One region of the Rhizobium sp. UGM030330-04 genome, then DNA from elsewhere that is predicted to be linked to it. Evidence: predicted binding sites of a transcription regulator. Region 1 holds the regulator's gene; the other holds the start of a gene.
The links. The regulator LexA, encoded in region 1, represses DNA repair genes until DNA is damaged. The targets are predictions, from matches to a motif close to TGTTCNNNNTGTGTTCNG.

Region 1 (15,936 bases):
GCACGCTCCTCAGCCAATCCAGCCTGCCGATTGCGGAAATCGCGCTCAGGGCCGGTTTTTCCGACCAGACGGCGCTGACCCGCGCCATGCGCAATACGGTGGGTGAAACGCCGGCCACCTATCGCCGGAACCTCGGCATTCATTAGATTTGAGCTTTCAGGAGGTCGTCCGTTCACAGCGGATCGAGGGGTGCGTGTGGCTTTACCCCCCTCTGCCCTGCCGGGCATCTCCCCCCTCAAGGGGGGAGATCGACAAGCGGCTGCGTCTCGCCTCTTTCAACGTTTGCGAATGAAGTGGCGGTAGCGCCTCCTGCTGATCTCCCCCTTGAGGGGGAGATGCCCGGCAGGGCAGAGGGGGGTAAAGCCACACGCACCTCGATCCGCTATAAACGCACAACCCTCTAAAACCCCCCAATCATAGCGGCGGACAAATCCTCAGGAGTTTTTGTCAAGACAGCCGCAAGGGGCTGTGGCACATCGCGGGCAAATGCGAATGCGGATGTGACATGACATGAACAACAGAACAGGTCTCGGTGTTTTTTACGGCATGCTGGCGGGTGCGCTGTGGGGGGGTATCTTTCTCGCCCCAAAACTGGTGCCGGATTTTTCGGCCCTGCAACTGTCGACGGCACGTTATCTCACCTACGGGCTGATTTCCCTCATCATCATCGGACCGCGTCTGAAACGGGTATCGGCGCATTTCGGCGCGCGGGAATGGTTTGCGCTCGGCTGGCTGAGCATGATCGGCAATATCGCCTATTACGTCTTCATATCAACGGCGGTGAAGCTGAGCGGTGTTGCTTTCACCTCCATCATCATCGGCTTCCTGCCCGTCGCCGTCACCATCATCGGCAGCCGCGATCATGGCGCGGTGTCGCTGAAGCGGCTGTGGCCGTCGCTTGCCTTCGGTGCCATTGGCATTATCGGCATTTCCTGGCAGTCGCTGACGGAAAACGATGCCGGGCTGGATGTGTCCCGTATCATCGGCCTTGCCTGTGCGCTCGGGGCGCTGGCTTCATGGACGGCCTTTGCTGTCGGCAATGCCCGTTGGCTGTCGCGTCTTCACGATGTCAGCGCCGATGACTGGAACATGATGACGGGTGTCGTAACCGGCGGGCTTGCGCTGCTGCTCGCCATTCCGGCCTTCGGATTTGGTGGGGAAAGCCATAGCACGGGAGACTGGCTGCATTTCACCGCCATCGCCGCCGGGCTCGGTTTCACCGCCTCCATTCTCGGCAATGCCTTCTGGAACCGCATGAGCCGCCTGCTGCCACTCACCCTGGTCGGACAGATGATCCTGTTCGAAACGCTGTTTGCGCTGCTTTACGGCTTTATCTGGGAAGGACGCGGCCCAACACTTATTGAGGTCGTGGCAATATGTTCCGTGGTACTGAGCGTCGTGCTGTGCATGCGGGCGCACCGGCCTGAGAAGGTTGTGGCCTAAATGGGATGCTGGGGCTTTCTGGACATTCTTCTTCCGTCATACCGGCCCTGAGCCGGTATCCAGCCAGCCCAAGTCCTTGGGCTGAAAAGACTCTCCCAGCCGCGCGAGAGCCGCGATGGCTGGATTCCGGCTCAAGGCCGGAATGACGGAGTAGGTAGATTGCACCACGTGGGCGCAATCCAATCGTCCTAACGCCTACTTACTCCGCAGCCGCCAGCAGCTTCTTCTCGCGGGCTGCACGCAGGCGCTCAAAATCGTCGCCGGCATGGTGGGAGGAACGGGTCAGCGGGCTGGAAGACACCATCAGGAAGCCCTTGGTATAGGCGACCGTTTCGTAGGACTTGAACTCTTCCGGCGTCACGAAGGCCTCGACCTTGTGGTGCTTGCGGGTCGGCTGCAGGTACTGGCCGATAGTCAGGAAATCCACGTCGGCGCTGCGCAGGTCGTCCATCAGCTGAAGCACTTCGTTGCGCTCTTCGCCGAGGCCGACCATGATGCCCGACTTGGTGAACATGGTGGGATCGAGTTCCTTCACCCGCTGCAGGAGGCGCACGGAGTGGAAATAGCGTGCGCCGGGGCGGACCGTCAGATAATTGCCTGGAACGGTTTCCATATTGTGATTGAAGACATCGGGCTTGGCGGCCACGACACGCTCCAGCGCACCGGGCTTCTTCAGGAAGTCGGGGGTCAGGATTTCGATGGTCGTCGTCGGAGACGCAGCACGGATCGCCCAGATGACCTTTTCGAAATGTTCAGCACCGCCATCGGCGAGATCGTCGCGGTCCACCGAGGTGATGACGACGTGGGAAAGGCCCATCTGCTTGACGGCCTTGGCGACATTCTCAGGCTCGTCCATGTCAAGCGGATTGGGCTTGCCGGTCGCGACGTTGCAGAAGGCGCAGGCGCGGGTGCAGATTTCACCCATGATCATGAAGGTCGCGTGTTTCTTGTCCCAGCATTCGCCGATATTCGGACAGCCGGCTTCCTCGCACACCGTTACCAGCTTGTGGCTGCGCACCAGTTCGCGCGTCTCGTGATAGCCCTTGGAGGTCGGCGCCTTGACGCGGATCCATTCCGGCTTGCGCATGACCTCGGTATCGGGCCGATGCGCCTTTTCCGGGTGGCGGATGCGCTTTTCGTCGGACGACGTTCTGTCGAGAATAGTGACCATTTAAAACCTGCTTCCATCGCCTGTGGCGATCTAAACACCTGTTGGCCGGATGCTTTAGAACAATTCCAGAAAAAGCGTAAGCCCTTTCCGGTCACGAAGCATTTTCAGCGCCGTACCAGCTTTGCCAGGAACAGCAAAAGGCTGGCACCGAGGAAAGACGTGACGAAATAACCGAGCCTGCTGTCCTGCACGAAGACATCAAGAGTGCGAAGGACGGCGACGGCGACAACCGAGCCGACAATGCCGAGAATGATGTTCATGAAGATGCCGAAGCGCATGTCCATGAGCTTGCCCGCAAGCCAGCCGGCGAGACCGCCGATGATGATTGCTGCAATCCAGCCTACACTTTCCATTCCCACGCTCCCTGAAGAACAGTTCCCTTGAGGAACCGGCGTTGAGACATATGGGACACCCGGCAAGGTTAAACAATGCCGGGCATCACGCGGCACTTATGCGTTCAGCACACGCCCATAGGCGTCGAGTACGCTTTCCTTCATCGATTCCGAAATGGTCGGATGCGGGAAGATCGTGTGCATCAAATCTTCCTCGGTCGTCTCGAGATTCATGGCGACGACGAAGCCCTGAATGAGTTCGGTGACTTCCGCACCCACCATATGCGCGCCGAGCAGCTCACCGGTCTTCTTGTCGAAGATGGTCTTGACCATGCCCTGATCTTCGCCGAGAGCGACCGCCTTGCCGTTTGCCGCAAAGGAGAAGCGGCCGACGCGGATGTCGCGGCCCTGTTCTTTGGCCTTGGCTTCGGTGAGGCCGACCGAGGCGACCTGCGGGTTGCAATAGGTGCAGCCGGGGATCTTGAGCTTGTCCATCGGGTGAACATTCGGCAGACCGGCGATCTTTTCGACGCAGATGACGGCCTCATGTTCGGCCTTGTGGGCGAGCAGCGGCGGGCCGGCGACATCGCCGATGGCGTAGATGCCAGGCACATTGGTCTTGCCGTAACCGTCGATGACGATGAAGCCGCGATCGGTCTTCACGCCAACGGCCTCAAGACCGATGCCTTCGACATTCGCCACGACGCCAACGGCGGAAATCATCCGGTCGGCGGTGATCTTCTCGGAAGAGCCGTCCTTCTTCTCCAGCGTCGCGGTGATGGAGTTCGCGCCCTTCTCGACCTTGGAAACCTTGGTCTCCAGATGAATCTTGATGCCCTGCTTTTCCAGCTGCTTCTTGGCGAAGGCGGAGATTTCCGCATCTTCGACCGGCATGACCTGGCTCATGATTTCGACGACGGTAACGTCAACGCCCATGGTGCGGTAGAAGCTGGCGAATTCGATGCCAATCGCGCCCGAACCCATGACGAGCAGCGACTTCGGCAGCTCTTCCGGCTTCATCGCCTCGAAATAGGTCCAGATCAGCTTGCCATCCGGCTCTATGCCGGGCAGTGCGCGCGGGCGGGCGCCTGTGGCGACGATGATGTGCTTGGCGGTATAAGTGCCCTCGCCCAGCGTGTTCTTCGGAACCGGACCCTGCGGCTGAACCACCGGCTTGGTGGATTTGCCAACGACGATCTCACCCGGCTTGGTGATTTTTGCTTCACCCCAGATGATATCGACCTTGTTCTTCTTGAACAGGAAACCGACGCCGTTATTCATGCGCGCGGCAATGCCGCGCGAGCGAGCGACGATTGCCTTCACGTCCGGCTTGATCGAACCTTCCAGCGTCAGGCCGTAATCCTTGGCATGAGTGGCGGTGTGCATGACATCGGCGGTGCGCAGCAGAGCCTTGGTGGGAATGCAGCCCCAGTTGGAGCAGATGCCGGCCAGATGCTCGCGCTCCACGACGGCAACCTTCATGCCGAGCTGGGCTGCGCGGATCGCGGCAATATAACCGCCCGGTCCCGAACCGATGATGATGACGTCATAAGATTGAGCCATTGGAAATCCTGCCTTGTCTTATTCGGATGACGGCAAACCGTTCCGAAACGAGAATGAGTGTCAAAGTCCGAGCATCATGCGGACAACGGGCTCCAGCCCGCGCCCGATGGCCCGCGTGTTTTCAGCATCGAGATGAACGCCGTCCACCGGCGTCGTGCGGGCGACGGAGCCGGCATCGAAAAATCCGCAATCGAGGTCGTCGGCCAAATCCCTGTAGACGGAAGCCAGCATCGCCGATTCATCGATCGCATCACGAAAGATCGCGCCCATGACGGGATTGGCCGTTTCGCATAATTGTGGCGGCGCGACGATTAGAACGTCAGGCGCTTCCCAGTCCGGTACTTGCCAGACGTGGTTGCGCGTGAGTTTCACCAGTCGCTCGACGCCCTTCATGGCGACAATGGCCGAACCATGGATCGCCGGTTTCATGTCGTTGGTGCCGAGCATGATGATGACCAGATCCAACGGCGCATGGCTATGCAGCAGCGTCGGCAGCAATCTGGCGCCATTACGGTCACAATCGGCGGTGTGGTCGTCATAGGCCGTGGTGCGACCGCCCAGCCCTTCGTGGATCACATGCACGTCAGGCCCGAGCGCCTTTTGCAAGACGCTCGGCCAAAGATCGTCATGGCTGTGCCGGCCACCCGTTTCCGCATTCGAGCCCCAGGTCAGGGAATCGCCAAAGCAGAGGACCGACTTCACCATGTCACTCTCCGATCAAACCAGCATGCCCATCGGGTTTTCGATGTAGCGCTTGAAGGCGCCGATCAGCTCGGCTCCGAGCGCGCCATCGACGCAGCGGTGGTCGGTGGAAAGCGTAACCGTCATGACGTTGGCGATCTTGATCTCGCCGTTCTTCACGACTGCCCGCTGTTCGCCCGCGCCGACCGCCAGAATGGTGGCATGCGGCGGGTTGATGACGGCGGAGAAGCTCTTGACGCCCATCATGCCCATATTGGACACGGCGGTCGTGCCGCCCTGATACTCCTCGGGCTTCAGCTTGCGCTCCTTGGCGCGCTTGCCGTAATCCTTCATCTCGTTGGAGATGGTGGAGAGCGACTTTTCTTCCGCCTTACGGATGATCGGCGTGATCAGGCCACCCGGAATGGAAACGGCAACGCCGACATCCGAATGCTTGTGCTTGACCATGGCGCTTTCCGTCCAGGAGACGTTGGCGTCAGGCACATCACGCAGCGCAAGAGCCAGCGCCTTGATGACCATGTCGTTGACCGAAAGCTTATAGGCCGGCTTGCCGTCCTTTTCGGGAGCAGCCGCATTGAGCTGAGCGCGCAGCGCCAGAAGCGTATCGAGCTCGCAATCCACGGAAACGTAGAAATGCGGAACCGTCTGCTTGGATTCGACCAGACGCTTGGCGATGACCTTGCGCATGCCGTCATGCGGCACAAGCTCGTAGGAGCCCTGTTCGAAGAGCTTGAGAACCGCTTCGTCGGAAGGGCCCTTGGCAAGCGCCGGAGCCGGTGCGCTAGCAGCTGCTGCTGCAGACGGTGCGGCCTTGGCACCGCCGGAAGCGGCAGCCTTTTCCACGTCGGTCTTGACGATACGGCCATGCGGGCCGGAACCGGAGACGGCCGAGAGGTCGAGACCGGCTTCCTTGGCGAGACGGCGAGCAAGCGGCGAAGCGAAGATGCGCTCGCCGGACGCCGACGCTGGAGCGCCATTGCCGACACGGTCGCCTCCAGCCGAAGCTGGACTTGCATTACCGACAAAACCGTTTCCAGCGACTGCCGGGGCAGCAGCTTCTACCTTGGCTTCCTGCTTGGGTGCCTCGGCCTTTGCTTCCGCCTTGGCAGGAGCGGCAGCGCCGCCCTTTGCCGCCTCGGCCACGTCCTCGCCTTCGGCGGCGAGGATGGCGATCAGGGCGTTGACCTTGACGGCTTCGGTGCCGGCCGGAACGACCAGCTTGGCAACCGTGCCTTCGTCCACGGCTTCCACTTCCATGGTCGCCTTGTCGGTCTCGATCTCGGCGATCACGTCACCGGGTGCGACCTTGTCGCCTTCCTTGACCAGCCACTTGGCCAGATTGCCCTCTTCCATCGTCGGAGAAAGGGCAGGCATGGTGATGTTTATCGGCATCGAAACGCCTCCCCTTACTTGTAGCAGACGGTTTTGACGGCCTGAACGACTTCATCGACGTTCGGCAAAGCCAGCTTTTCGAGGTTTGCCGCGTAAGGCATCGGAACATCCTTGCCGGCGATCGTCAGGATCGGCGCATCGAGATAATCGAAAGCGGCGCGCATCACCTGGTTGGCAATGAAGTCACCGACCGATGACTGCGGGAATCCTTCCTCCACCGTGACCAGACGGCCGGTCTTCTTGACCGATTCGATGACCGTGGGCAGATCCATCGGACGAATGGTGCGCAGGTCGATCAGTTCGACATCAATGCCAAGCTTTTCGAGTTCCGCAACCGCCTTGATCGCGTAGGTCATGCCGATGCCGAAGGAAACGATGGTCGCATCCTTGCCCTTGCGGTGAATGCGCGCCTTGCCGATCGGCAACACGAAATCATCGAGCTTCGGCACTTCGAAGCTCTGACCGTAGAGAATTTCATTCTCAAGGAAGATGACCGGGTTCGGATCGCGGATAGCTGCTTTCAGCAGACCCTTGGCGTCGGCTGCCGTGTAGGGCATGACGACCTTGAGGCCCGGAATATGGCTGTACCATGCGGCGTAACATTGCGAATGCTGTGCACCGACGCGGGCAGCAGCACCGGACGGACCACGGAACACCATCGGTGCACCCATTTGGCCACCCGACATATAAAGTGTCTTGGCCGCCGAGTTGACGATCTGGTCGATCGCCTGCATGGCGAAGTTGAAGGTCATGAATTCGACGATCGGCTTCAGGCCGGTCATCGCCGCACCGACGCCGATACCGGCAAAACCGTGCTCGGTGATCGGGGTGTCGATGACGCGGCGCTCGCCGAATTCCTGCAGCAGGCCTTGGGTGATTTTGTAGGCGCCCTGATATTCGGCGACTTCTTCACCCATGACGAAAACTTTTTCGTCGGCGCGCATTTCTTCGGCCATGGCGTCACGCAGCGCTTCACGCACCGTCGTCATCACCATTTCCGTGCCTTCCGGGACATCCGGGTCGGCTGCGACGTCGATCTTCGGGGCTGCCGGAACCTTGGCGGCTTCCTTGGCAGCGCTCGGCTCTTCGGCAGCTTCGCGAGTCTTGCCGCCGGCGGCATCAGAACCGGAATTTGCGGCTTCAGCCTTCGGCGCGGAAGCGGAAATGTCGTCGGCGCTTTCGCCTTCCTGAATGAGAACGGCAATCGGCGTATTGACCTTGACGCCTTCGGTGCCGGCATCGATCAGCAGCTTGCCGATGACGCCTTCATCCACGGCTTCCACTTCCATGGTCGCCTTGTCGGTTTCGATCTCGGCAATCACGTCGCCTGACGTGACCTTGTCGCCTTCCTTTTTAAGCCATTTGGAAAGCGTGCCTTCCTCCATGGTCGGGGAAAGGGCGGGCATAAGAATTTCTACAGGCATGGTTTTCCCTTTCCCGATCAGAGCAGAATGTCGGTGTAGAGCTCGGATGCATCCGGCTCGGGATCGTTCTGGGCGAAGTCGGCGCTGTCGGCGACGATATCACGGACATCCTTGTCGATGGCCTTCAATTCGTCTTCGCTTGCCCAGCCCTGCTCCAGAAGCCGTGCCTTGACCTGTTCGATCGGGTCATGTTCGGAGCGCATCTTCTGCACTTCGTCCTTGGAACGGTATTTCGCCGGGTCGGACATGGAGTGACCGCGATAACGGTAGGTCAGCATTTCCAGAATGATCGGACCCTTGCCGGAACGGCAATGTTCCAGCGCCTGATCGGCGGCGGCCTTGACGGCGCGCACATCCATACCATCCACCTGGATGCCGGGGATGCCGAAGGACTGGCCGCGCAGCGAGTAGTTCGACTGGGCGGTGGCGCGGGCGGTCGAGGTGCCCATCGCATAACGATTGTTTTCAACGATATAGATGATTGGCAGTTTCCAGAGAGCAGCCATGTTGAAGCTCTCGTAGACCTGGCCCTGGTTGGCGGCGCCGTCACCGAAATAGGTCACGGAGACATTGTCGTTGCCGCGATAGCGGTTGGCGAAGGCAAGACCGGTGCCGAGTGAGACCTGCGCACCGACGATGCCGTGGCCGCCGTAGAAATGTTTCTCCTTGGAGAACATGTGCATCGAGCCGCCCTTGCCCTTCGACAGACCGCCCTTGCGGCCGGTCAGTTCGGCCATGACGCCGCGGGCGCTCATGCCGAGTGCGAGCATATGGCCGTGGTCGCGGTAAGCGGTGATGACCTGATCACCTTCCTTCTGCGACATCTGCATGCCGACGACGACAGCTTCCTGACCGATATAGAGGTGACAGAAACCACCGATGAAGCCCATGCCATAAAGCTGGCCGGCCTTTTCTTCGAAACGGCGGATCAGAAGCATTTCACGATAAGCGTGAAGCTCTTCTTCCTTCGAGAAGTCCGGGCTGTTCTTGCCGGTGAATTCGGTTGCGGACTTTGCCGTTGTCTTGCGGCCGGATACGGTCGCTGGTTTTCGCGGCGCCATTCATCCCTCCCTGAGTTGCCGTTTGAATGGATAGAGTGGCGCGTACCATATGCAAGAAAATGCCATGCAGCAATGCTTTAAACGCATGGCACATATTCACGCTAAGATGCTGTGAATAAATCACAAATGTTAAATTAACCTGATTTCGGTTAATTAGAAATATGTGTTCATGATGACGATTTCGTCCGTACGCGACATATTCAGCTGGTAACGGGAAATCTCATCGATCATGTCCCGCTCCAGCGAACCGTCACTCAACAATTCCACCTGCCGTTCCAGTGCCGTGCGCGCCTGCGTCAGCTTTGCAAGCTCCGCAGTGCGGGCAAGACGCTGCCGCTCCAGCCGCTCCGTCGCCTGAAGGCCGAAGTCGCCATGGATGGAATGATACCCGAAATAGGAAAGAAAAGCGATCGTGATGGCCGGAACGATCAAACGGCCGAATCGTCTCTTTTTATGATGTCTGGTCCACATGCCGCAGAGAAGCCTTAAAACGCATAACGTGAGTCTGAAGACTAAGCCGGATTGTTTAACTATCCGTTGACCTTAAATTCCAATCGGCAAATGGGCATGAAAAAGCCCGCCGGGAGGCGGGCTTAGAACGGTGACGACGCCAGAAGAAACCTCGTCATGCCGGACTTGATCCGGCATCCAGCCACGGCGCGTCTGCGCCGTGAAAGAGTCTCCCGCGATCAAGGACTTGATCACGCTGGACCCCGGATCAAGTCCGGGGTGACGGAGTGCGGATGATACCGCTCACCCCTGAAATGAGCCCGCCAAAGCGGCGGGCTGCATCGTAAAACCAGACGCGAATTATCCGCGCAGAATGGAACGGCCAGCGTAGGCAGCCTGCGGACCCAGCATTTCCTCGATGCGGATCAGCTGGTTGTATTTCGCGAGCCGGTCGGAACGGGCGAGCGAACCGGTCTTGATCTGACCGCAGTTCGTGGCAACCGCGAGGTCGGCGATGGTGGAATCTTCCGTTTCGCCCGAACGGTGCGACATGACGGCGGTGTAGCCGGCCTTGTGCGCCGTTTCGACTGCGTCCAGCGTTTCAGAAAGCGAACCGATCTGGTTGACCTTGACGAGGATGGAGTTTGCGACACCCATCTTGATACCATCGCGAAGGCGAGCGGAGTTGGTGACGAAGAGGTCGTCGCCGACCAGCTGGCACTTATTGCCGATCAGATCGGTGAGCGCCTTCCAGCCGTCCCAGTCGTCTTCAGCCATGCCGTCTTCGATGGAGATGATCGGGTACTTGGCAACGAGCTCCGCGAGGTATTCAGCCATTGCGCCGGATTCCAGCGTACGGCCTTCACCTTCGAGAACGTATTTGCCGTTCTTGAAGAATTCGGTCGATGCACAGTCGAGGCCGACATACATGTCCTCGCCCGGACGATAGCCAGCCTTTTCGATCGACTTCATGATGAAATCGAGCGCTGCCGGCGCGCTTTCGAGACCCGGTGCGAAACCGCCCTCATCACCGACATTGGTGTTGTGGCCCTGAGCGGACAGTTCTTTCTTCAGCGTATGGAACACTTCAGAACCCATGCGCACGGCTTCGCGGATGTTCTCCGCGCCGACCGGCAGGATCATGAATTCCTGAAAGTCGATCGGGTTGTCGGCATGGGCGCCGCCATTGATGATGTTCATCATCGGAACCGGCAGCAGATGCGCGTTCGGGCCGCCGACATAACGGTAAAGCGGCAGGCCGGAAGCTTCAGCCGCAGCCTTGGCGACGGCAAGCGATACACCGAGAATGGCGTTGGCGCCAATACGCGACTTGTTCGGCGTACCGTCAAGCGCGATCATCGTCTGGTCGATCTGGATCTGGTTCTCGGCATCGAAACCGCCGATGGCGTCGAAGATTTCCGTATTGACGGCTTCGACTGCCTTTTCCACGCCCTTGCCGAGATAACGCTTGCCGCCATCGCGCAGCTCAACCGCTTCATGCGCACCGGTGGAGGCGCCCGAAGGAACGGCGGCGCGGCCCATGGAGCCGTCTTCGAGATAAACATCGACTTCAACGGTCGGGTTGCCGCGGCTGTCGAGGATTTCGCGCGCGATGATATCGGTAATGGCAGTCATGGTCTCTCCCTTGGGAATGGAACAGATATTTTCCGTCGCCTGTCTTAGACGATGGCGAAGAAATTACAATGACGGCGGGCGGCAGAAACGGAGCGCCCGCCATTTAAAATCGATTGGCACGAACCGCGCCGGTTCTTCAGGCTTTGGTGATGGTGTCGAAGGCCAGGAGCTTTTCGAGCAGTTTCGGCATGTCCTTCAGGTGAACCATGTTGGGACCGTCGGAAGGCGCATTGTCCGGGTCCTCATGGGTCTCGATGAAGAGGCCGGCCACGCCGACGGCCACGGCCGCGCGCGCCAGCGTCTCGACGAATTCGCGCTGGCCACCGGTGGAACCGCCCTGCCCGCCCGGCTGCTGCACGGAATGGGTGGCGTCGAAGACAACGGGCGCACCCAGCGAGGCCATGATCGGCAGCGAGCGCATGTCGGAGACCAGCGTATTATAACCGAAGGAGGCGCCGCGCTCGCACAGAAGCACATTCGGATTACCGCTGTCGTTCAGCTTGGCCAGAACATTCTTCATGTCCCAGGGGGCCAGAAACTGACCCTTCTTGACATTGATGACGCGGCCGGTTTTCGCGGCGGCAACGAGAAGATCGGTCTGACGGCTGAGAAAGGCCGGGATCTGCAGCACATCCACCACTTCGGAAACGATGGCGCATTGCTCTTCGGTGTGAATGTCGGTCAGGACAGGAAAACCGAACTCCTTCTTGAGATCGGCGAAGACCTGCATGGCGTTCTCAAGGCCGATGCCGCGCTTGCCGGAAAGCGAGGTACGGTTCGCCTTGTCGAAGGAGGATTTATAGACAAGCCCGATTCCAAGTTTGTCACAAAGCTCCTTCAGGACGCCGGCGATCATGAATGCATGTTCGCGGCTTTCCATCTGGCACGGGCCGGCAATCAGCGAAAAGCGCTCGCTGTTGGAGAAAGAAACTTTGCTGGCGCCGTCGCCGGCGGTGACTTTGAGATTGTTCGTAACGCTCATTATTTTTCCTCGAAGGCGAAGGCAACGCCCTGGCCGGGTGCTGCGGGCACCACCAGACGGCCGCCCGTTTCCATGCAGAACACGCCATTAGCAGCAAGCGCCGCCGCTGTCACGGCAAGATCGCCGACGGAAAGGACGATGCCCGCGCCGCGCAGTCCAGCATCACCCTGCCCGGCAACATTCAGCGCATATCCATTGAAGACTGGCTTCTCAGTCAATCTTATGCACGCATTGCCGGTTGCGAAAACCACATCACCGTCCGGTGATATTTTGCCGCCGCAGCCAAAAACCGTCTCTATCAGGCGTGCGGCATTCGGATCATCACCGACAAACAAGACGATCTCGCTGAGACCGGACACACCATTGGCATGGCGCTCCAGCGCCGAGCGGTCGCCCGGCAAGGCCTGCAGCCGCTGGCAGCTGAACAGGAAGAAATCCTCAGCGGAACCGCTCGCAGCAAAAGCCAGCCGGAAGGCTGCCTCGCTCTGCGAACCGTCCGGCATTTTGACCGGACGCGAAAATTCAAAGACATTACCGGCCGTCAGGCCGGAGGCCACGAATCGGTCGTGATCCCCAAGGGCGTCTTCGGTTGCAGCGACGAGAGCGGAAAAACCCTCCCCTCCGACGTGTTTCCGAAAGGCATGATCCCGCCCGGTGAAGACATCTCCTCTGCCAATCGAGGCGTTATATTTAGCCGGGTCAGCAATTGCGAGCGGCTCCAGATAGGTGCCGTCGGAGAAAAAAACACAGGCATTGTGTGTGCCGAACGGATGGAGAGCCGCCGGCGCGACCGTAAACCCAAGGTTTGCAAGGCGATTGGCGGCGACGTCGAGACGCTCGACGGGCAGTACGAGATGGTCGACGCGATAGGGTTTCGTCATTTTCCTGCTTCCTGCTGTCGGGTCCGGCAAGGCGACACCGGAACAGTCCCAGCGGCAGAAAAGCACAATTGCGTGCTTTCAGGCAAATCATCAAAACAACAGATGGCAGCTTCACGAAATTTTAGGGGATTGCGGAACACATATGGAACATATAGTGTTCGTTCTGTATTTGTTTCGCGATCTCCACTACGATTCTCAAGGGTGTTTTCCTCATGCTCACGCGCAAACAGCAGGAATTGCTTCTCTTCATTCATGAACGAATGAAAGAGTCCGGCGTGCCGCCCTCCTTCGATGAAATGAAGGACGCACTCGATCTTGCCTCCAAATCCGGCATCCACCGGCTGATCACCGCCCTCGAAGAGCGCGGATTCATTCGCCGGCTACCGAATAGGGCGCGAGCGCTGGAAGTGATCAAGTTGCCTGAGGCCTATACGCCGGGTGCGCGGCCGCAGCGCGGCTTTTCACCGAGCGTCATCGAAGGCAGTCTCGGCAAGCCAAAAGCGCCGGAACCGGCCCCTGCCCCCAAGGCGCCCGCCAACGATCTCGGCGGCGCCGTTACCGTGCCGGTCATGGGCCGTATTGCCGCCGGCGTTCCGATTTCCGCCATCCAGAACAATACCCATGATGTGGCCGTACCGGTGGACATGCTGGGCTCGGGCGAACATTACGCTCTCGAGGTCAAGGGCGATTCGATGATCGAGGCCGGCATTTTCGATGGTGACACCGTCATCATCCGCAATGGCAATACCGCCAGCCCCGGCGATATTGTCGTGGCGCTGGTGGATGACGAGGAAGCGACGCTGAAGCGCTTCCGCCGCAAGGGCGCCTCCATCGCGCTGGAAGCGGCCAATCCTGCCTATGAGACCCGCATATTCGGGCCGGACCGGGTGAAAATTCAGGGCAAACTGGTCGGACTGATCCGCCGTTACCATTGATCCGTACAGGCCGCCATCTTCTCGGGGCGAACATCGCCCTGGTGAAGAGACATCCATTGAGGATGGCGGCAATTTCGCTCGTTGGCTGACTATGCGGAAACCGGGCTGACACATTCATCCCGGGAGCAGTTTCATTCCGTACCGCTGAGCATCGGTTGCGGTCTTCATATGATATTGCGGCTTCGATTTTAGCCCGGCCTGTTGCGTTCCGTGCGTCATCCGCATGGAATTTCGGTAACGCTGCGAGGTATCCGGCCTGCGTGATGGGCTTGACGCCCATCCGTCACTTGAATGCTGACATTGATCGTTGAGCAGCCCGCCGCCACTCATCAAAGGCGTTTATGGGTGCCATGGATTATTTTCGATATTCCGCAGCGCTCCGACAGGTATAGAAATGCGCGTCATATCCGGGAGACAAGCCATGTATGATCTTTATATCGCCAACAAGAACTATTCCTCATGGTCGCTGCGGCCGTGGGTCCTGATGCGCACGCTCGGTATCGCCTTCGATGAGAAACTCGTTCCGTTCGGCGAAGGCGTCGCCTTTTCCAACTTTTCGCCGACGGGCAAGGTGCCCTGCCTTGTCGACGAGGGAGTGACGATATGGGAATCGCTGTCGATCGCCGAATATCTGGCGGAAAGACATCAGGGTATCTGGGCGAGCGACAAGCAGGCCCGGGCATGGTCGCGTTCGGCTGCGAGCGAAATGCATGCCGGCTTTTCCTCGCTGCGCAATCTCTATCCGATGTCGGTCGGCATTCGGGTCAAGCCGAAAGGCGGCGATGCCGGGCTTGCGGCCGATATCAAGCGCATCGATACGCTGTGGAGCGAAGGGCTGACAAAATTCGGCGGCCCCTACCTTGCCGGTCAGAAATTCACGGCGGTGGACGCTTTCTTTTGCCCTGTCGCATTCCGTTTCCAGACCTACGGTGCCGATCTTTCACCGGGCGCGAAAACCTATTGCGACCGGCTGCTCGCCCTGCCCGCCATGCGCGAATGGTATGAGGCCGGATTGAAGGAAATCTGGCGCGATACGGCGCATGAAGAGGAGATCGGCGGTATTGGCGAGTTGACTGCCGATCTTCGCCTGAAGGCCTGAGGACCTGTGCTGGCGATGGTCACTGCGACGTCGCCAGCAACTGCCGGACCTTTTCGGGTACATCGTGCTCGAAACGGCCGCTCTTCCAGTCATAATAGCGGTGTTCGCTCCACGGCCTGTCCGCCCCTGCGATGGCTGCGCGCAGCCTTCCGACCACCGCGGACTGCTCGCTGCCCGCAAAGTTCATTTCCACCGAACCGATACGCCGCAGAATATCACGGTTGAGCAGCAACGCTCCCGAGCGGCACTGCGAAAACGAGGTTCTGCGGGAAACAACGACTATATCGGCGATGTCGCAGGCTTTTCCGGCAAACCGGCCGTCCTCAAGAACGACGATCCATTCGCCGCTGCCCGCCCGCGCCACGCACCATATGCCTCTCATGCAGGTGAAGACACCCGGCTCGGCATCTTTCAGGGCCGCCGTCATCTGCCGTGCAACGGTGCTCAGCTCCTGCGAGGTCAGTTTCGGCCTTGCAGCGAAAGCCACACGGGTCGGTGCCGTCCCGGTTTTGACGATGGCCGGCGGCACGGGCTGTTCCGGTAAGAGCAATGCTCTTTGCCACTGGCCATAAACGAAACCCTGCGGCCGTGTCTTTGTTGTATAGACCTTGCCATCCTCCAGCAGCGCGACCAGTTCACCGTCCTCGTGAATGAGCAGGTCCGGCGCATCGCGATAGGCCATGGTCGCCGATAGCCCGAAAGCGACGAGCAGAACCGGGATGCCAAGCAGGGCCAGCCGGCTGCGCAGCAATGTCAGCAGCAGGAAACCGGAGGAAGCAAGACCGATGAACCAGCCATGCGGCCGACCTGTCGCAGCGCTGCCACCCCAGGACGCGACCTCCCCCGCAACCTCGATGACAAGCGCC
Region 2 (15,936 bases), on a different contig from region 1:
GACATGGCCGAGATTGGCCAGGGAAAACTGCAATGGCGAGACGTTGACCGCGATTTTCAGATGCGGCGCCCAGGTGCTTGCCTGACGGCAGGCCTCGCGCAGCACCCATTCGCCGAGCGAGATGATGATCCCGCTTTCCTCGGCGATGGGGATGAAGATATCCGGCGAGACGACGCCCCGCGTCGGGTGCTGCCAGCGCACCAGCGCCTCGTAACCGACGACCTGGCCACATTCGACGGACAGAACCGGCTGGTAGTTCAAAAGCAGCTCGTTGCGATTGATGGCGAGCCGCAGATCCGTCTCGAGCTGGCGGCGCTCACGCGCCTCCTGGTCCATCAGCGGATCATAGAAGGCCAATATGCCACGCCCGCCCACCTTGGCGCGGTAAAGCGCCAGATCGGCGGCATGCATGATGCTTTCGTCATCCTGACCGTCACGCGGGAAAACCGCAATGCCGATGCTGACGCCGACGGAGGTCGGATCATTGGCGACATTCATTTTCAGGGCGAACATGCCAAGAATGGTCTCGGCAAGCAGCCGTGCTTCCTCCGCCTTCGTATGCCGGGCCGTCAGTATGACGAATTCATCGCCACCGAGACGCGCGACCACATCGCCCGCCCTTGCGCATTCATGCAGAATACCGGCGACTTTTTTCAGGACCCGGTCGCCCTCGGCATGGCCGAATATGTCGTTGACCGCCTTGAACCGGTCGAGATCGAGCGCCAGCAGCGCAAATTCGTCCTCCTCGCCGCAATTGTCGATCTGCTGGCGAAGACGCGTCTGAAACATGGTGCGGTTCGCAAGCCCCGTCAGCATATCGTGACGCGCGAGATATTCGATTTCCCGCTGTGCCTCACGCTTTTCGGTCAGGTCGCGAATGGCCATCACCTCGCAGGGGCGGCCACGATATTCGATGGTGCGCACGGCAAGCTCGAACACCTGCGGCCGGTCGGCCCGCTCACGGATCGCCTCCACCGGCGTAGGGCGCGGCAGATAGGCGGGCTGCCCGTCGGCAGCCTTGAAGAGATCATCGGGATTTTTCCCGATGAGGAATATCTCGTCATTGCCGAGAAGTCCGGCAAAGCGGGTGTTCAGTTCGACGATACGGCCATCGCGCACGACGGCAAGGCCATCCAGCGTCGCATCGACAAGGCCTTTCAGATCGACAAGGTAACGATCCACCAGAGCCGCGGTGGCGGTGGCGCAGAGGATAAGGAAGGTCACGCCGGAAACGGCGCCAATCATGATCAGTCGGGCAAGGCTGTCGGGATCAGGACCGGAAACGGACGGATCGGGCGACAGGACCGTGGCAGAAACGGTGGTGAAATGCAGCGCGCAGATCGCAAGGATCGAAGAAGCGGCCGGAATGACGATGCGCTGTTTCCAGTTACCCGGACGCCGGAACAGGAAAAACGCCAGAAGAAAGAACACCCAGGTAACGGCAAAACCACCCATCACCGGCCCCCAGCGATAGCTGATGGTGGCGGCGACATCCATTCCCGCCATGCCGACAAAATGCATGACGGCGACGGACACCGTGACCAGCGTGCCCACGATGACGGGGCTGTGGGCCGCCAGCGAGCGGACCCTGAGCGCCAGCCAGAAACCCAGAACCGGAAGAACCGCCGAAAGAGCCGTGAAGGAAAAATCAAACCCGATGGGAACCGGGCCCTTGTAAGCGAGCATGGCGACGAAATGCGTGGCCCAGACGCTGAGGCCGGCGGCGAAGGCGGCGATCAGCACCCAATAGGGCTTGCGACCGGCCGGGCTTTCTTCCGCGCGCAACAACAGGTGAAAAAAGGCGAGCATGCCCAGCAGGCAGATCAATGCCGCAAGAAGCACGATCGCATGATCGTGCTGGACGGCGACGCATTCCAAAACCGTGAACATGGTGCACTCTCCCAGCCTCTGAAGAACCGCTCACGATCGCACTATGGAAGTGGTTTATTTATAAATCTCTAATGCAACTATTGATAAATGTCTCCATCTGCGCGGCACGGCAGGGGGAAAAGCCCGAGGGCCGACGCGACAGGCTGCAGGGCTTTGCGCGTCGGCCTTGACCGGGGTTTATAGGGCAGGCCCTTATTTCCAGCTTCGATAGTCGGCAGCGGTGCATCCGAAGGGCGCCGGGCCATCGGAGAAACGCTCCTGCAGACGGGCGCATCCCCACTCGTTGAGCGCTGCCGGCAGCATGTTGTTGATGTCCATTCCCGGCGAGTTGAATTGCGACGGAGCGCTTGTGACATACCATAGCCAGTAACCGAAGACGGCGACGACTATGAGAACCACGATTGCGACGAAAATTCCCAGTCTGCGCAGGAGGCCTGGCCCCTTCCTTGTCGCCGCGTCCACGCTGGAGGCGCCTTCCTGTGCCTGATCCGCAACCATTGGTGCAATCGATGCGAGAGCCTGCGCCCTTTCCTGCTCCGACAGGTCAATCCGTTGCAGCTGGTCGTCGAGCAGGACAGGCAGCGCGGTTTTGCCATGCCAGACCGCCAGCGCGACATCGTGTTTTCCGGTGTGGCCAACGACGACGGGAATGCGGCCCCTTTCCAGATGAGTGAAGGACTGCCGCTTGGTCTTGCCCTCCCTCACCGTATCGGCATAGGTCACGAAAAGGCGGCTGCGCTTTTCAGCCACCGCCGTCAGCGCAACCGGAATAACCGTCAAAGGTGCGGGCTGCCGCAGCTGCAGACGAACCCTGACGACCCGGATAAGCGCAAACAGCATTGCAAGACTGCCGAAACCAAGCAGGGCAACGAACACACCGAGCGTGATGATACGGTTCCAGAGCATATCGAGGCCGAGGGAGATCGTCGCGAGTTCCGGGTTCCTGGCGGAAATCACCAGTCCGGTTTCGTAGTCACCGGAATGGAAGTCGACGAACATCACCTCGACATCCTTCTTGTAGCTCTCGCCGGCATGTTCATAGGAAAGATCCGCCTCGCAAGTCGTGAAGATCGCCTTGCGCGTCTTGCAGCTACCGGTGATATCGCCGCTTTCGATCTCCAGCGGATCTTTACTGATCTGATAATCGCGCAATATGCCCGGACCTTCGGCCACGAGCATGACGGCCAGGATCGCCACAAGCACCGGAATGGAGAAATAATAGGCCGCCGGCACCGAAATGACGCCACGTTTGAGGCTGAGCGGCCGCGACGGAAGTTTTATCTGTGCAAGGTTCATGATCGCCAACGCATCTTTCGGGATGTTGGTGAGCGGAGTCTGCGACTCTCGCCCAGCGGAAAGGATAGTCAGCGGACGGTCTAATCCGATGAAGTCCTTGAGAAAACCCCTGAAATCTTGGGATGACGACGATAATCGCCTGCTGCGAAAGGGTTTGTGGACCCGGAAAATGCCGGAGGAATAACAAGGCGGATACCGCCAGGGTTTTCGACACGCAAAAATCGCGTGAAAAACAAAGACATATCCTAAGGTGTCGGGATATGGCCGCCAATAAAAACGGGCGGTAAAACCGCCCGTCACAGGTTTTCAGAGGCTGTGGTTTGCCATTAGTCCTTCGTGACCTTTTCCAGCCGGGTCGTCTGGCTGGGATGGCCGACATAATCCTTCACGCGCGCATTCAGCACGATCGGCTCGAATCTCTCGAACATCGGCAGCACCGCCGGCTTCTGGGCGACGAACATTTCCTGCATCTGGGTATAGATTTCCCCGCGCTTCCTGGCATCCGGCTCCAGCGAAGCCTTTGCCGTCAGGGCGGTCAGTTCAGGAATGTCCCAGGCCGAGCGCCAGACGAAATTGCCGGCATTGTTGGCTGCCAGCGAATTGTCGGGGTTGCTGGAGAACTGCTCCATCGAGCCCAGCACATTCGGCATATAAGCGCCGGTCTGCGGAATGAGCAGATCGAAATCACGCGCGCGGTGGGCGGCAATCACGTCCGAACCGTTACCCTGCTGGATATTGACCTTGATGCCGATCTGGCTGAGCGACGCCTGGATCGCGGTGGCGAGATCGATGCGCGGCGTCTGCGCAATCGTCTTCAGATTGAGCGTAAAACCGTTCTCATAACCGGCTTCCTTGAGGAGAGCCTTCGCCTTCTCCACATCAAGCTTCCAGTCCGGGCTCGGAATGGCGTATTCGAAGTTTTCCGGCACCGGCACCGTACGCGCCCGGCCGTAAGGACCCATGATGGTCTTTTCCATGCCCTTGTAGTCGATGCCATAGGCAATCGCCTCGCGGACCTTGGGGTTGGACAAAGGCTCCTTACCGGCATTCATGGACAGGACGTAGAAGCCGCCCGTCGGCACCCGCTGGATCTGGAAACCTTCCTTGTTGTTGAAGGTCGCAAGGTCGGCCGCCGTCAGCGCGCTGGCGATGTCGATGTCGCCACGCTCCAGCATCAGGCGCTCCACCTGGCTTTCCGGCACATGCCGCACGATGACGCGGCGCATTTTCGGACTGCCGGCCACGTAATTCTTGTTTGCCTCGAGAATGATGATCTCATTGGGCGACCAGCGATTGAGCGTAAAGGGACCGGAACCGGCGGAATTGGTTCTCAGCCAGCCATTGCCCCAGTCGTCATTGGTTTCATGCGACTTCAGCTCCTTGCTGTCGACGACGCTGGCAATGACCATGGCCAGACGATAAAGCAGCAGCTCGGACGTCGTTTCACCGGAAAGCTCGATGCGCACCGTTTTTTCATCCGGCGCGCTCACCAGCTTGTCGACATTGTCGGCATTATAGCCAACGCGCTTGAGGTTGGCTGCGGCCGCCTGGTTCATCTTCAACAGCCGGCCGAGCGAATAAACGACATCTGCCGAGGTTACCGGATTGCCCGAGGCGAAATTGGCCTCGCGCAGATGGAAGGTGATGCCCTTGTCATCTATCTCCCAGCGCTCGGCAAGCTGCGGTGAAACCTTGCCCGAACCATCGACCGAAATCAGGCGGTCATAGAGGTTGGACATGATTTCGTTGGCTTTTCCTTCGGTGGCCTGATGCGGGTCAAGCGACAGCACCTGGGCCAGCGAAGTTCCGATAACGAGCTGGTCGTTGGGTGTCTTGGCCAGGGCCGGCGCGGCCTGCACCAGCATGGCCCCAAGGGCCGTGGTGAATGCGAGACGGATCAATGATTTTCTCATACCTGCTCCTCCTACAGATCGGTAATTCATGTTTGGGAAAAAGCCGCGACGCAGCGGGGCGTCGCAGGCCGGAATGGTCAAAGATGTTTGTTATCAAGCGCTTCGATCAAGGCGGCGATGTAGCCGTAGCAGAAGGCGAAAGCCACACCGACGGCATCGCGCCCGGCAATCGTCGGCACATGGTCGGGCATGATCATGTAGCGATAGCCGAGTTCGTGATAAAGCTTCAGCGACCGCACCATGTCCATGTCGCCCTCATCGGGGAAAGTCTCCATGAAGGAGAGTTTGCCGCCGCTGATATTGCGGAAATGGACGTTGAAGATCTTGTCGCGGCTGCCGAACCAGCGGATGATGTCATCGATCTCCTCGCGCGGATTATCGAGCATCTCGCCGATCGAGCCCTGGCAGAAATTCAGGCCGTGATAGGGGTTTTCGCGCATCTGCACGAATTTCTTCAATCCCTCGACAGTGCCGAGCACACGCGTGACACCCTTGTAACCCGGCGGGGTGTAGGGATCATGAGGGTGGCAGGCGAGACGCACCTTGTTGCTTGCTGCAACCGGCACGACGCGTTCGAGGAAATAGTCGATGCGCTCCCAGTTCTCGTCTTCGGACAGAACGCCGGCGAGACCCGGAGCGGCGTCATGATCGGCCTTGTCCCAGCGCCATGCCTCATTGAGCGAGCCACCGCGTCCCCGTTCCATCTCGGTGCGTGGAATGCCGATGAGGTTGAGATTGTATTTCGCCGCGGGAATACCGGCCCGGGCGATATTTTCGATCATCGTGCAGACGGCATCGATCTGCCGGTCACGCTCAGGGCCCGCAAGCAGGATATCGGGATACGACGCCTGTTCGATGGGGCGGGACGGCAGCGGCAGCTGCACCATGTCGAGGACAAGGCCAAAGCTCTCGACCTTGTCGCGGTGGCGCTCGAAGTCCTCAAAAGTCCAGCTCTCGGGCTTTCCGGGCGGATCAGCATTGATATTCTTGACGCCGAGCTGCGCCCAAACCTTAAAATCCTCGTCATCGCGCGCAGCAACCTGGGTGCCGACATACATCGATTCTCTCCTCTCTCCATGCAAGTCATCATATGACATCGCATGAAATAAGATGAGTGTCGAGATGCTATTGCGCTTCTGAAAGCAACCTGTATCGACGCTGGCTGGCGAGCATATGTTCGCGCATGGCTTTTCGCGCCGCATCGGGATCCTGCTCGACGATGGCGCGCAGGATTGCCTCGTGCTCGGCCTGCACTTTGCGAAGATAATTCGCGTCTCCGGTTTCCGGCAGTGTCGGGAACTGCCCGCGCGGTATCGAGCGCGAACCGAACTGGCGCAGAGCCTCCAGATAAAAGCGGTTATTCGTGGCGATCGCAATGGCCGTGTGAAACTCGTAATCGGCATCGACGGTGGTCTCACCCGCATCGATGGCGCGGGCCATTTTCCGGTGCGCCGCAGAGATTGCAGCCTCCTGCTGGGCTGTGCGGCGATAGGCGGCGATTGCCGCCGCCTCACCTTCCGTCGCAAGCCGGAACTCCAGCATCTCTAGCGTTTCCGCAATGGTGCCGACTTCGGATTGCGTCAGTTTTACGCCGGCCCATTCGCTGGTATTGCTGACGAAAACCCCCTTGCCCTGGATGGGAACGACATAGCCGGCGGAACGCAAATCCGCGATCGCCTCACGAACCACGGTACGGCTGACGCCGTAGCTGCGTTCAAGCTCCGGTTCGGTGGGAAGTTGATCACCGTTTTTCAGTTTTCCACTGCGAATTTCTGCGCTGAGATTATCGATGATCTGTTGCGCCCGTCTCTCCCGCGGCCTCGCCCTGTCGCCCATCATGCCACTCTTCCCTCTTGCAGAATACGAATCCCTTCGCTACTCATATGATGACATGGCAGCACGTCATATGTTTTCATGTTAGCTCAGGGAGGAGTTGGGATGAAGTACCATCAAGAGTTTTTGCAATGGAGAATTGCGCGTCTTCGGCGAGCGGCTTGCAAAGGCACCTCCATTGACGGCCTTCTTAAAGGGAAGTGCGACCAGCAATGACGGAAATCTCTTTGCGCGGGCTTGGACATCGTTTTCTGCAACTGATCGTCAGCCTCTTCATCCTGCTCTGCATCACCTTCATCATCGGCCGGGTGATGCCGACCGATCCGGTCGGAGCGATCGTCGGCGAGCTTGCCGATCCCAAAGCCTATGAGGCCATGAGGGCGCGGCTCGGTCTCGATCTGCCGCTTTACCAGCAGTTCTTCATCTATCTGCGTGGCCTGCTGCATGGCGATTTCGGCATCGCAATCCTGACCGGAAATCCGGTGACCCGGGATCTGGCGCAGGCATTTCCGGCCACATTCGAACTCGCAACGCTTGCGATCATCATCTCCACCATCGTCGGCGTGCCGCTCGGCCTTGCCGCCGCGCTCTTCCGCGACACCTTCATCGACAAGTTCGCACGCGTTTTTGCACTCGTGGGGCATTCGATACCTGTCTTCTGGTTCGGCATCGTCGGCCTTGTGATTTTTTACGCCAGTTTCAATCTCGTCGGAGGACCCGGCCGTGTCGATGTTTTCTACGAAGGGCTCGTAGAGCCGAAGACAGGATTGATGCTGGTCGACAGCCTTCTTGCGGGCGAGACCGAAATCTTCTGGAACGCGCTCTCGCACATCATCCTGCCGGCCATCATCCTTGCCTATATGGCCATGGCCTATATCACCCGCATGACACGCGCCTTCACCCTTGAACAGCTCAGCCAGGACTACGTGATCGCCGCGCGCGCGAAGGGTGTCAGCCCGGCGCGCACGATAACCCGGCATGTATTGCCCAACATCGCCGTGCAGCTCATCACCGTTCTGGCCATCTCCTATGGCAACCTGCTGGAAGGCGCCGTGGTCACCGAGATCGTGTTTTCCTGGCCGGGTATCGGCCAATATATGACGAACGCGCTGCTTATCGGCGACATGAATGCCATCCTTGCCGCCACCATCGTCATCGGCTTCATCTTCATGCTGCTCAATTTCCTCGCCGATCTGGCCTATACCACGCTCGATCCTCGCACACGGGAGGTCGCACGATGACCGATATCACGCATGACAATGCCGCTCGCGGCCGCAGCGCCCTGTCGCGCATATCGACCACCACGGCACGGACACTGCGAAAGCTCGGCGACGAACCGCTTGGAATGTTCGGATTTGCCATTCTCGCCATCCTGGTTCTGGTGGCTATTTTCGCACCTCTCATCGCCCCCTTCGACCCCGCCCAACAGGCTCTCGAAAACGCGCTTCAGCCTCCCAGCTGGGCTCATCTGGCCGGCACGGACGAATTCGGCCGGGATATTTTCAGCCGGCTGGTTTATGGCACCCGCATCACCATCCAGACGGTGCTGTCGGTCTCGGTCATTGTCGGTCCCATCGGCCTTGCCATTGGCGTCATGGCCGGTTTCTTCGGCGGGCGAACCGATGCCATCCTGATGCGTGCGACCGATATCGTCCTGTCCTTTCCCTCGCTCGTACTGGCATTGGCCTTCGCGGCCGCCATGGGCGCCGGTCTCGGCACGGCAATCATCGCCATCTCATTGACGGCCTGGCCGCCCATTGCGCGTCTTGCCCGCGCGGAGGCCCTTGTCGTGCGTAATACCGATTACGTTGCCGCCGCACGCCTTTACGGGGCATCGCCATTGCGCATCCTGTTCCTGTATATCGCGCCGATGTGCATTCCCTCGGTTATCGTCCGGCTGACGCTGAACATGGCCGGCATCATCCTGACAGCCGCGTCGCTCGGCTTCCTTGGTCTCGGGGCGCAGCCGCCATTGCCGGAATGGGGAGCGATGATCTCCAGCGGCCGCAAATTCATGCTCGATTACTGGTGGGTCGCCGTCATGCCCGGCATCGCCATCCTGCTGACGAGCCTTGCCTTCAACATCGCCGGCGATACGCTGCGCGACCTCTTGGATCCGCGCCATGCCCGCTCCTGACAGTTCCCCCATTCTTTCGGTTCGCGACCTCAATGTCCGCTTCGGCCGCAACACCATTCCGGCTGTCTCCAACGTCAATTTCGACGTCGGCCGGGAAAGGGTCGGCATCGTCGGTGAATCCGGCTCCGGAAAATCCACCACCGGCCGGGCCGCCATGCGGCTCCTGCCGAAAAGCGCCACGGTGACGGCGGAGCGGATGGATTTCCTGTCCGAACCGTTGCTCGACAAATCCGAACGGCAGATGGGCGCGATCCGCGGCAGCGAGATGGCGCTGATCATGCAGGACCCGCGTTATTCGCTGAACCCGGTGCTGCCGATCGGAAAACAGGTGGCGGAGGCGGCCGAACTGCATCTGGCACTGACCGGCAAGGCGGCCAGAGGCGCCGCACGCGACATGTTGCTGCGCGTCCGCATCAATGATCCCGACCGCGTGATGGGGCTCTATCCTCACCAGATTTCAGGCGGCATGGGACAGCGTGTGATGATTGCGATGATGCTGCTCGCAAAGCCGAAGCTCGTTATCGCCGACGAACCGACATCCGCGCTCGACGTCAGCGTCCGCAAGGATGTCCTGCTGCTGCTGGACGAGATGGTGCGGGAGAATAATTCCGGCCTGATCCTCATCAGCCATGATATCCGCATGGTCGCAGCCTTCTGCGAGCGCGTGCTGGTCATGTATGGCGGGCGCGTCGTGGAAACGCTGACGAAGCTCGAGGATGCGCAACACCCCTATACGCGCGGCCTGATCGCGGCGATGCCCGATCCCCGCAATCCGGTGCGGCGTCTCAAGGTGCTGGATCGTCAGGCAATCGATGCGGAGATGATGCGATGATCACGGTAGACAAGCTCGACGTCGTCTACGGCGCAAAGGAAAACCGCAATCACGTCGTGCGCGGCGTCAGCCTGCGGGTCAATAAAGGCGAGACGCTCGGCATTGTCGGCGAGAGCGGTTGTGGCAAGTCGACCTTGCTGCGGTCGCTGGCGGGGCTGGAGGCCGGTTGGACCGGCTCGATCAGCTTTGACGGCAAACCGGTCGGCAAGGTGCGCAACCGCGAGGAACTGAAGCTGGCGCAAATGGTGTTTCAGGACCCTTACGGCTCCCTGCATCCGCGCCACCGCATCGGCCGGGCGCTTGCCGAACCGATCCGCGCCATGGGACTTGGCGACGGCTGGTCGAAAGTCGCCTCTGCCCTGCAACAGGTCGGCTTGCCGGCACATTTCGCCGAGCGCTTCCCGCATGAACTGTCCGGCGGCCAGCGCCAGCGCGTGGCAATCGCCCGCGCCCTGATCCTCGAGCCGCCGATCCTGCTGCTCGACGAGCCGACATCGGCGCTCGACGTCTCCATTCAGGCGGAAATCCTGAACCTGCTTGCGGACCAGCGTGACGAACGCAACCTGACCTTCGTTCTCGTCAGCCACGACCTCGCGGTGATCGCCCATATGTGCGATCGTGTGCTGGTCATGCAAAACGGCGTTTTTGTCGATGAACTGACCAAGGCCGATCTTGAGGCGGGCATTACCCATGCGGCCTATTCAGGCGAACTGTTCGAAAGCAGCTTTCTGTAAGGCCCCGTCGACAACCAGTCATTCAGGCTGAACCGCCGCCGCCCGGCTGTAACGCCGGGCGGCGCTGCGCATAGCCGATGCGGCGGCGATCCGTTCGGCTTCAGGGAGACGAAGGCATCTTGCCGGGCGTCAGCTTCTGCTCAAGCAGCCACGCCCACATGGCCTCGTCCTTCAGCACTTTCGCCTCGACAGCTTCGTGATCCGTATCCTCGAACACCGTAAGCCGTACATTGCGCTTCAGTTCCTGAAGGCGCTGCACAAGGGCCACCGTGTCGGAAAGCGGTATCACCGCATCATTGGTGCCATGAAAGGCCCAGAAAGCCGTCTTCTCATTGGTGCGGTTGAGGTAATGCCGGATGCCGCCGCCGGCGATCGGCACGACGGCCGCGAAGGTGTCCGGAAATTGCTCGGCCATAGACCACGCGCCAAACCCGCCCCGGCTGTAGCCGATCAGGTAGATGCGGCTGCGGTCCACCCGATGATCAGCCACCACGGACTGCAGAGCGGCCGCGACGCGCTCGATCGGATAGAGCAGTTCCTCGCTCGGGTTTTGCGGCGAAAACACCAGAAAAGGAAAATCACGCCCCTCTTCGACCATTTTCGGCAGGCCGCTCCTCCGCAGCTTTTCAATGTCACTGCCGCCCTGATCACCCCCATGCAGCCAGACGACGAGGGGATAGGTTTTATCCGAACCGGAATAGTCCTTTGGTGTATAGAGCAGGTAGTTGATATCCGAGGCGATTGTGACGTCGGATTTCATGGCCTTCTGTTCAGCCGCCGCAAATGTCGAACTGACTAGAGCGGCAGCGGCGATCAGGCAGAATTTCAGATGTTTCATGGTGTGGTCCTCCCGACAGACAGGCCTCCTCCTGAGGCGTGGTTATTGAACTCGTGGCCGCCGGGTTGGCTCAGGGATTTTCGGAGCGATACGAAAAACACGGCGGCGGCGAGAACGAATGTTTATATATTTCAACTAAATATGAGATTTTCCTATCGAAAATCCTGTCATCGCGACAAAATCGCATCCACCCTGCCCACCGGCTGCCGGGCGGATGTTTCGGCTTCAAGGGCTGGAACAACACGTTCAGCCTTTGTTCTGGATTGCTGTTTGAGTCTTTGCTAATCATTGCGACAACAGGGCAAACATGGCGAGCGGCGGCACAGCCGGCCGGCATTTTGCCCCAAGACCTTCGTCGGACGGACAACCACATATCGGGGATTGCAGGCATGGCGGTTGCCTATCTGGAAAAGTTGAATGAACAGCAGCGCAAGGCGGTGGAGCACGGCGTCGGGCTGGCGGAAGGACAGACGGCCGGCCCGTTATTGATCATTGCCGGTGCCGGTTCCGGCAAGACCAATACGCTTGCCCATCGCGTCGCGCATCTGATCGTGAATGGCGCCGATCCCCGCCGCATCCTGCTGATGACGTTTTCAAGACGCGCCGCCTCAGAGATGTCGCGGCGTGTCGAGCGGATCTGCAAATATGTCATCGGCGGCAATTCGGGAGCGTTGACCGATGCGCTTTCCTGGTCCGGCACATTTCACGGCATTGGCGCGCGCCTTTTGCGCATCTATGCCGAACAGATCGGCCTCAATATCGATTTCACCATCCACGACCGCGAGGACAGCGCCGACCTGATGAATCTTGCCCGGCACGAACTCGGCTTTTCCAAGACCGAAAGCCGTTTTCCGACGAAGGGAACGTGCCTCGCGATCTATTCGCGCGCGGTGAATTCCCAGACGCCGCTGAAGGAAATCCTGCGCCAGCATTATCCATGGGTCGCCAGCTGGGAGAGTGAACTGAAAGAGCTGTTCGCAGCCTATGTCGAGGCCAAGCAGGTCCAGAACGTGCTCGATTACGACGATCTCCTGCTCTACTGGGCGCAGATGGTGAGCGACCCCGTTCTGGCGGACGATATCGGCAACCGCTTCGACCATGTGATGGTCGACGAATATCAGGACACCAACCGGCTGCAGGCCTCGGTGCTGATGGCGCTCAAACCCGGTGGCCGCGGCCTGACCGTAGTGGGTGACGATGCGCAGTCGATCTATTCGTTCCGCGCGGCGACGGTGCGAAACATCCTTGATTTTCCCGCTTCTTTCAGCCCGGCGGCCGATATCATCACGCTGGACCGCAACTATCGCTCGACGCAGCCGATCCTGGCGGCCGCCAATGGCGTCATCGATCTGGCGCGCGAACGGTTTACCAAGAACCTCTGGACCGAGCGGCAGTCGCTCGAGCGCCCCAAGCTCGTGACGGTGAAGGACGAAACCGAGCAGGCGAATTTCATCATCGACCAGATCCTTGCCAATCGCGAGACGGGCATGACACTGAAACAGCAGGCCGTGCTGTTCCGCACCTCCAGCCACAGCGGCCCGCTTGAGGTGGAACTGACCCGCCGCAACATTCCCTTCGTCAAGTTCGGCGGCCTGAAATTCCTCGACAGCGCCCATGTGAAGGACATGCTGGCCGTGCTGCGCTTCGCGCAGAACCCGCGTGACCGCGTCGCCGGTTTCCGGCTGCTGCAGATGTTGCCGGGCATAGGACCGAAGAAGGCCGGCAATATTCTCGATGCGATCGCGACAGACCCTGAGCCGCTGCTTGCCCTTGCCGAAATTCCGCCGCCACCGAAGACCGGCGACGACTGGACGGCTTTCACGCAATTGCTGATGGGGCTGCGGCAGGGGCAAAACGGCTGGCCGGGCGAGATCGGGCAGGCACGGCTGTGGTATGAGCCCCATCTTGAGCGTCTCCACGAGGATGCGGACACCCGCAAGGCGGATTTGCTGCAACTCGAGCAGATCGCCAGCGGCTACGCCTCACGCGAACGTTTTCTGACCGAACTGACGCTCGATCCGCCCGACGCCACCAGCGACCAGGCCGGCGTGCCGCTTCTCGACGAGGATTATCTCAGCCTGTCGACCATTCATTCGGCAAAGGGCCAGGAATGGCGAGCCGTCTTCATCCTGAATGTGGTGGATGGCTGCATCCCCTCCGATCTCGGGGTCGGCACCACCCAGGAGCTGGAGGAAGAGCGCCGGCTGCTTTATGTCGCCATGACGCGCGCCAGGGACAGCCTGTCGCTGATCACGCCGCAGCGCTTCTTCACCGGCGGACAGAACCAGCAGGGCGACCGGCATGTCTACGCCGCAAGAACCCGCTTCATACCGGCAACCCTGCTGCAATTTTTCGAAGCCACCACCTGGCCAGTCATCTCAGCCGCCGCCTCCGAACGCAGCGCACAGCAGATCCGCATCGATGTGGGTGCGCGGATGCGGGCGATGTGGAAATAAAAAGCGGGGTATTCACCCCGCTCTTGGCAAGGAATGTCTGCCCTGCTGTCAGAACTTCACGCTGGCCGTCAGGCTGATGTTGAAGGGTTCGCCCACAGCATTGGCATAGCTGGTGGAGCCGATCGACGAGGTATAATAGGTCTTGTCGAAGATGTTCTTCAGATTGAGCTGCAGTGTCACCGGCTTTTCCAGCTGCAGCGTATAGGTGGCGAAGGCGTCGAAGACCGCGTAACCCGGCAGATAATAGGAATTGTTGTTGATGCCGGGACGCTCACCCACCGCCCGGATGCCACCGCCTATACGCAGCGTATTGCCGCTGGGTCCGATTTCGCCGACATCATAGGCAAGGAAAAGCGAACCGGTGTGGCGGGCCACATTCGGCAGGCGCTTGCCCGCATAGGTGGGATCCTCAAGTACGAGGGCATCCGTATAGGCGTAGCTTGCGATCAGATCGAGATCGTCGGTCAGGCTGCCGGCAATATCGACCTCCACGCCGCGTGAGCGGACGAGGCCCGCGGCCTTCACCGTCGAGACACCGCCGACATCTTCCGAGTAGGCGACATTGCGCTTGCGGGCGTTGAACAGCGCGATATTGGCGTTCAGTCCGGCAAAAAGATCGAACTTGGCGCCAACCTCGTAAGAAATCCCCTCTTCCGGATCGAGCCCGCCATAATAGGCCCCGATCGAAGATTGCGGACGGAAGGTCTTGGCCACATTCGCGTAAAGCGAGGCATCCGGCGTCAGCTTGTAGACAAGGCCGGCATTGGGGATGAGTTCGCCGCCATTCTTCTCGGTATTGACGACGAAGGGACGGCCCTTGCCGGCATAGATGTCGTAATACTGGTAACGCAAGCCACCGACCGCAATCCACTGATCGCTAAGATGCAGGGCGTCCTGCATATAGATCGAGGCGGTGGAGAGCTCTTCCGTCTGGTCACTATCGACCGCCCTGACCGTGGTGCAGGCCGGCAGCTGGCCATAAACGGGATTGTTGATGTTGAAATTGGTGGAATTCGCGCATCGAAGCATGTCAGTGCGCAGGGTATCGCTGTAATCATAGGACGCGCCGAACAGCAGGTCGTTGCGTAGCCCGCCGATTTCGGCCTCACCCGTCAGATCCGCACGCACCGCATGATTATAGATGGTGGAATATTGCGTTGCATCGGCCCGTCGCGTCACCTGCCCCGTGCTGGAATTATAACCCATCACGCGCGCCTGATTGTCGGAATATTCGTTGCGGCTATAGGCGTAATTGAGCGAAAGTTTCCAATCATCGGACAATTGCCGGTCTATGGCGATGCTCGCGAGATCGGATTTGCCGTCGGTGATATTGTAGGCCTCATCCAGCCTGAGCCGTCGGCTGACATTGATGGCCCTGCCGGTCGCGGGATCGAAGATCGTACCGCGATCGAAGGGCACGCTGTAGTCCTCGTGCATGTAGGATACGGTGACATCGGTGTCCTCGCCGCTCCATTTCAGCGAGGGAGCAATCAGCCAGTTCTTCTTTTCTCCGAAATTGCGCCAGTAATCGCTGTTTTCTCCCTGGCCGATCAGGCGATAGGAAAAATCGGTTCCGGCAATCGGGCCGGTAACGTCAAAACCGCCTGATGTGCCATATTTGCCCGCGCCATAGGCGGAAAAGCGCGAATAGGCCTCTGCCGTAAACGTGTCTTCCGGCTTCTTCGTCACGACATTCACCATGCCGCCGGGATCGAGAATGCCATAGAGCGTCGAAGCCGGCCCCTTCAGCACTTCCACCCTTTCGGCCGTATCGTTGAAGGAATGCGGCAGTGCCGTCTTCAGCCCGTTGACGAGGATGGAACCGTCGCGATTATCGCCGAAACCACGGCGGATGACGGCATCCTGCGTGCCGCCCAAGGTATTCGACTGGGTGACGCCGCTGACATTGGCCAGCGCATCATCCAGCGAACGCGCCTGCTGGTCGCGCAGTACCTCGCTCGTCACCACATTGACCGATTGCGGAATATCGAGGATCGGCGTTTCGGT

Region 2: the regulator LexA is predicted to act here: its motif matches at 11,717-11,734, upstream of N434_RS17080 (ATP-dependent helicase).

The regions. Positions count from the first base shown of each region.
Region 1 covers NZ_QKML01000012.1:69,171-85,106, forward strand. Annotated here, with positions in the region: gene N434_RS18380 (helix-turn-helix transcriptional regulator) at 1-146, shown strand, start outside; gene N434_RS18385 (DMT family transporter) at 511-1,443, shown strand; gene lipA (lipoyl synthase) at 1,643-2,614, opposite strand; gene N434_RS18395 (GlsB/YeaQ/YmgE family stress response membrane protein) at 2,719-2,967, opposite strand; gene lpdA (dihydrolipoyl dehydrogenase) at 3,064-4,509, opposite strand; gene N434_RS18405 (SGNH/GDSL hydrolase family protein) at 4,570-5,214, opposite strand; gene N434_RS18410 (pyruvate dehydrogenase complex dihydrolipoamide acetyltransferase) at 5,227-6,603, opposite strand; gene N434_RS18415 (pyruvate dehydrogenase complex E1 component subunit beta) at 6,618-8,027, opposite strand; gene pdhA (pyruvate dehydrogenase (acetyl-transferring) E1 component subunit alpha) at 8,045-9,088, opposite strand; gene N434_RS18425 (FtsB family cell division protein) at 9,242-9,559, opposite strand; gene eno (phosphopyruvate hydratase) at 9,899-11,173, opposite strand; gene kdsA (3-deoxy-8-phosphooctulonate synthase) at 11,310-12,155, opposite strand; gene N434_RS18440 (VOC family protein) at 12,155-13,036, opposite strand; gene lexA (transcriptional repressor LexA) at 13,249-13,971, shown strand; gene N434_RS18450 (glutathione S-transferase family protein) at 14,393-15,070, shown strand; gene N434_RS18455 (ComEC/Rec2 family competence protein) at 15,090-15,936, opposite strand, start outside.
Region 2 covers NZ_QKML01000011.1:12,058-27,993, reverse strand. Annotated here, with positions in the region: gene N434_RS17130 (bifunctional diguanylate cyclase/phosphodiesterase) at 1-1,890, opposite strand, end outside; gene N434_RS17125 (hypothetical protein) at 2,083-3,186, opposite strand; gene N434_RS17120 (ABC transporter substrate-binding protein) at 3,513-5,099, opposite strand; gene N434_RS17115 (mannonate dehydratase) at 5,177-6,157, opposite strand; gene N434_RS17110 (FadR/GntR family transcriptional regulator) at 6,225-6,938, opposite strand; gene N434_RS17105 (ABC transporter permease) at 7,145-8,173, shown strand; gene N434_RS17100 (ABC transporter permease) at 8,170-9,069, shown strand; gene N434_RS17095 (ABC transporter ATP-binding protein) at 9,056-9,901, shown strand; gene N434_RS17090 (ABC transporter ATP-binding protein) at 9,898-10,635, shown strand; gene N434_RS17085 (carboxylesterase family protein) at 10,736-11,473, opposite strand; gene N434_RS17080 (ATP-dependent helicase) at 11,863-13,929, shown strand; gene N434_RS17075 (TonB-dependent siderophore receptor) at 13,978-15,936, opposite strand, start outside.